DNA from 2 places in the Streptomyces sp. NPDC050636 genome. Region 2 is predicted to be linked to the other one. Evidence: riboswitches for the same ligand, from Rfam matches in the RefSeq annotation. Region 2 holds a riboswitch; the other holds the start of a gene.

Region 1 (2,447 bases), on a different contig from region 2:
GCGTGCTGAACGCCCTGCTCGACGGCCGTGACCTCACCGCGGACGACACCGCCTGGGCGATGGACAGGATCATGCGGGGCGAGGCCAGCGACGCCCAGATCGCCGGCTTCGCGGTGGCGCTGCGGGCCAAGGGCGAGACCGTCGCGGAGATCTCCGGACTGGTACGGACGATGTACGCGCACGCCCGGCTGATCGAGGTGCCGGGCCCGAGCGTGGACATCGTCGGCACCGGCGGCGACGGCGCCAAGACCGTCAATATCTCCACGATGTCGTCGATCGTGGTGGCCGGCACCGGCGCGAAGGTCGTCAAGCACGGCAACCGCGCGGCGTCCTCGGCCAGCGGCGCCTCCGACGTACTGGAGAAGCTCGGCGTCAATCTCGATCTGACCCCGAAGCGGGTCACCGAGGTCGCAGAGGAAGCAGGCATCACCTTCTGCTTCGCGGTGAAGTTCCACCCCTCGCTGCGGCATGTCGCACCCGCGCGCCGCGAGCTGGGAATCCGTACGACGTTCAATGTGCTGGGCCCGCTCACCAACCCGGCGAAGGTCCGCGCCCAGGCGACCGGTGTCGCGGACGCCCGGATGGCGCCGATCCTGGCCGGGGTGCTCGCCGAGCGCGGCTCGTCGGCGCTGGTGTTCCGCGGCGACGACGGCCTGGACGAGCTCACCACGACCGCCACCTCCCGGGTGTGGATCGTCCGGGACGGCACGGTCCGCGAGGAGTCCTTCGACCCGCGGGACGTCGGCATCGCCCTCGTCCCGGTGGAGGCGCTGCGCGGCGCGGACGCGTCGTACAACGCGGATGTGGCGCGCCGGGTGCTGGACGGCGAGACCGGCCCGGTACGCGAGGCGGTGCTGCTGAACTCCGCGGCGGCGCTGGTGGCGCTGGAGCCCACGGACGCCCCGCTGGCGGAGCAGATCCGGGCGGGCATCGAGAGGGCCGCCGAGTCGATCGACTCCGGGGCGGCGAAGCGGGCGCTGGAGCGCTGGGTGGCCGCCAGCAACAGATGAGCGCGCGGTGACACAGGGTGTGACGCAGGGCTCAGTCCGTCATTCGGACTGGGCCCTTGCGCGTAAACGCTCTTGTGGCATGATTCTGCGCAGGTCACGAGTGACAGCGATGTAGGCCCCGGCCCGCTGTCCGGCAACCCTCCTTCCGTGGCGGGGTGCCCCGGGTGATGACCAGGCCGCAGGCAGCGAGGTCTGCGGCAAGCGCGGATCCCTCGCCAGGGATCCTGGTCCTCTGAGGGAGCCTCTTCCGTGATTCAGCGAATGCGATAGGGCCCGACGGCCCCTTTTCCGCACCTTTTTCCTTCTCCTGCGGCCGCGCCGTTCTGCCCGTCGTGTCTGACGGACGTGCGCCTTTCCGCAGTGAATTCGCTTGCCTCTTACGGGAGTTCGCCATGTCTGTTTCCGCCGTTGCCGCCGACCGTTCCGTTTGTGCCCCGCTGCCGGTTCTGGGGCGGGATGTCCGCGTCCCGCTCGTGACCGGCGGCGAGGTCGACTACGCCGCGCTGGACTACGCGGCCAGCACGCCGGCGCTGCAGCGGGTCTGGGACGACGTGGCCGCCTACGCCCCGTACTACGGCAGCGTGCACCGCGGTGCCGGGTACCTCTCGCAACTCTCCACCGACCTGTTCGAGAACAGCCGTGCCACCATCGCGACGTTCCTCGGCTGCCGCGCCGAGGACCAGGTGGTCTTCACCCGCTCCACGACCGACTCGCTGAACCTGCTCGCGTCCGTACTCCCGGACAACACCCGGGTGTTCGTCTTCGAGACCGAGCACCACGCCTCGCTCCTCCCGTGGGAGCAGCGGCCCGACACCGCCGTGACGTACCTGAACGCGCCGCGCACCCCGCAGCAGGCGGTGGACACCCTGGAGAAGGCGCTGGCCGCGCGCGAGCCCTACGGACCGGCGCTGGTGTGCGTCACCGGCGCGTCGAACGTGACCGGCGAGCTGTGGCCGGTGAAGGAGCTGGCGGCCGCGGCGCACGCCCACGGCGCACGGATCGTGCTGGACGCGGCGCAGTTGGCGCCGCACCACCCCGTCGACATCGCCGAACTGGACGTCGACTGGGTCGCCTTCTCCGGGCACAAGCTGTACGCGCCGTTCGGCGCCGGTGTGCTGGCGGGCCGGGCGGACTGGCTGCAGAGCGCCGAGCCGTATCTCGCGGGCGGCGGCGCCAGCCGCAAGGTCTCCCGGCGTACGGACGGCGGCGTGGACGTCGAGTGGCACACCACCGCGGCCCGGCACGAGGCCGGTTCGCCCAACGTCATCGGCGCCTACTCCATCGCCTCCGCCTGCCAGGCGCTGACCGAGGCCGGTTTCGACGACCTGGTCGCACGTGAGCAGGCGCTGATCGCCCGGCTCCGGGCGGGCCTGGCCGAGGTGCCCGAGGTGAACGTGCTCTCGCTCTTCGGCGAGGACGCACCGCGGGTGGGCGTCC
Region 2 (2,447 bases):
TACTCACCGCCGAGCGGCTGGACGAAGCCGGCCAGCTGGGGCCAGTGCAGATTGAGCAGCGGGCGGGCGACCAGTTCGGTGACCCTGCCGCCCTGGCCGGCTCCGCTCGCGCCGGCTCCGGGGGCCCCGCTGACTCCGGCCTCCAGCGGCCGGTCGTACATGGCCTTCACGAACTGGATGTCCGGATCCGTCAGCAGCGGTCCGACGATCCCGGAGACGAAGGTTGACGAGAATTCGCGCAGATCGGCGTCGATGAAGCAGATGATGTCGCCGCTGGTGGCGAGCAGGGAGCGCCACAGGACCTCGCCCTTGCCGGGGACGGCCGGGATCCGCGGCAGGATGCCGTCCCGGTGGACGACCCGGGCGCCGGCCGCCGCCGCGACCTCGGCCGTCCGGTCGGTGGAGCCGGAGTCCAGCACCACCAGCTCGTCGACGAGCGGCACCGCCTCCGTCATCAGCTCACCGCGGATCGCCGCGACGATCGCCCCAACGGTGGCTTCCTCGTCGAGCGCGGGCAGCACGACACTGACCGTCCGGCCGGTCTGCCGCTTGGCGTCCAGCAGCCGGCCGAGCGGGCGGTCGGCCGCGGACCAGGAGCGGCTGCTGAGCCAGCGCTCCACCTCTTCCAGCACGTCTACGACTCCTCGGTGGCCTGATCAGGGGCCGGTATGTGATCCATCTCGCGGTTCGGACGACTATCTCAACTGTCAGTGCCTTCGGTTACAGTCTTGAACAACGCGGATGGCCGTCGCATGTCGGGGTCACCGCGCCATAAACGCCTGGGTTACGGCCCAGCGCCATACCGCTCATCCAGAGGGGCAGAGGGATACGGCCCGTTGAAGCCCCGGCAACCCTCCAGCCGGTCTCCGCCGCACAGCTGCTGCGCGCGCGAGGCTCCCGGCTAGGGAAGGTGCCAAATCCGTCTCGTGGCGAGATGCGCCGCGAGGAAGATGAGGAGAAAGGGCCTCGCCTCCATGGCTGTGCAAGTCACCGAAAGTACCCCCGCCGTCGCTCTCGGACCCGCCGTCGCGCTGTCCTGCCGCGAGTGCGGACAGCGTTTCGATCTCGGCCCGATCTTCGCGTGCCAGGAATGTTTCGGGCCGCTCGAAGTGGCATACGACCTGCCGAGCGGCGGCCCCGGCCAAGCAGAAGCCCTGAAGAAGCAGATCGAGGCCGGCCCCAACAACATCTGGCGCTACGCCCCGCTGCTGCCCGTCCCCGCCGACGTGGCCGACAAGCCGAACCTCAACCCCGGCTTCACCAAGCTCGTCAAGGCCGACAACCTCGCCCGTGAGCTGGGCGTCACCGGCGGCCTCTACGTCAAGGACGACTCCGGCAACCCGACGCACTCCTTCAAGGACCGTGTCGTCGCGATCGCCGTCGAGGCCGCCCGCGCGTTCGGCTTCACCACCCTCTCCTGCTCCTCGACCGGTAACCTCGCGGGCGCGGTCGGCGCCGCGGCCCGCCGCGCCGGCTTCAAGTCCTGTGTCTTCATCCCGCACGACCTGGAGGCCGGCAAGGTCGTCATGGCCGCGGTCTACGGCGGCGACCTGGTCGGCATCGAGGGCAACTACGACGACGTCAACCGCTTCTGCTCGGAGCTCATCGGCGACCCGCTGGGCGAGGGCTGGGGCTTCGTCAACGTCAACCTGCGCCCCTACTACGGCGAGGGTTCCAAGACGCTGGCGTACGAGATCTGCGAGCAGCTGGGCTGGCGGCTGCCGGACCAGATCGTCATCCCGATCGCCTCGGGCTCGCAGCTCACAAAGATCGACAAGGGTCTGAAGGAGCTGATCACGCTCGGTCTGGTCGAGGACAGGCCGTACAAGATCTTCGGCGCCCAGGCCGAGGGCTGCTCGCCGGTGTCGACCGCCTTCAAGGCGGGCCACGACGTCGTACGGCCCCAGAAGCCGAACACCATCGCCAAGTCCCTTGCCATCGGCAACCCGGCCGACGGGCCGTACGTGCTCGATATCGCGCGCCGCACGGGCGGTGCGGTGGAGGATGTCAACGACGAGCAGGTCGTGGACGCGATCAAGCTGCTGGCCCGGACGGAAGGGATCTTCGCGGAGACCGCGGGCGGCGTGACCGTCGGCGTGACCAAGAAGCTCATCGAGGACGGCCTGCTCGACCCGTCCCTGACCACCGTCGTCCTGAACACGGGGGACGGCCTCAAGACGCTTGACGCCGTCGCTCCGACCACCGGGCCCACGGCCACCATCAGCCCGAGCCTGGACGCGTTCCGCGCGGCCGGCCTGGCCGGCTGAGCCCCGCCGTACGCCCCGCGTAGGCGGCCCCGAACTCGCACCTCGTACTCCTCGCACCCCGCTGGAAGGCAGAACCCATGAGCGTCAAGGTCCGCATCCCCACCATCCTCCGTACGTACACCGGCGGCGAGGCCGAGGTCGCCGCCGAGGGCGCGACTCTCTCCGAGGTGATCGCCGACC

Evidence for each region. A riboswitch is a leader RNA that binds a small molecule or an ion and turns the genes downstream of it on or off. The one in region 2 is predicted to bind S-adenosylmethionine.
Region 1: linked by a shared signal. The riboswitch ahead of AB0I10_RS06285 (aminotransferase class V-fold PLP-dependent enzyme) and the one ahead of thrC (threonine synthase) in region 2 are both predicted to bind S-adenosylmethionine.

What each region holds. Positions count from the first base shown of each region.
Region 1 is NZ_JBFAIP010000004.1:70,206-72,652, forward strand. Features, by position in the region: gene trpD (anthranilate phosphoribosyltransferase) at 1-1,010, shown strand, start outside; SAM riboswitch class IV at 1,103-1,220, shown strand; gene AB0I10_RS06285 (aminotransferase class V-fold PLP-dependent enzyme) at 1,403-2,447, shown strand, end outside.
Region 2 is NZ_JBFAIP010000027.1:12,187-14,633, forward strand. Features, by position in the region: gene AB0I10_RS20805 (glucosyl-3-phosphoglycerate synthase) at 1-632, opposite strand, end outside; SAM riboswitch class I at 804-957, shown strand; gene thrC (threonine synthase) at 975-2,267, shown strand; gene AB0I10_RS20815 (MoaD/ThiS family protein) at 2,345-2,447, shown strand, end outside.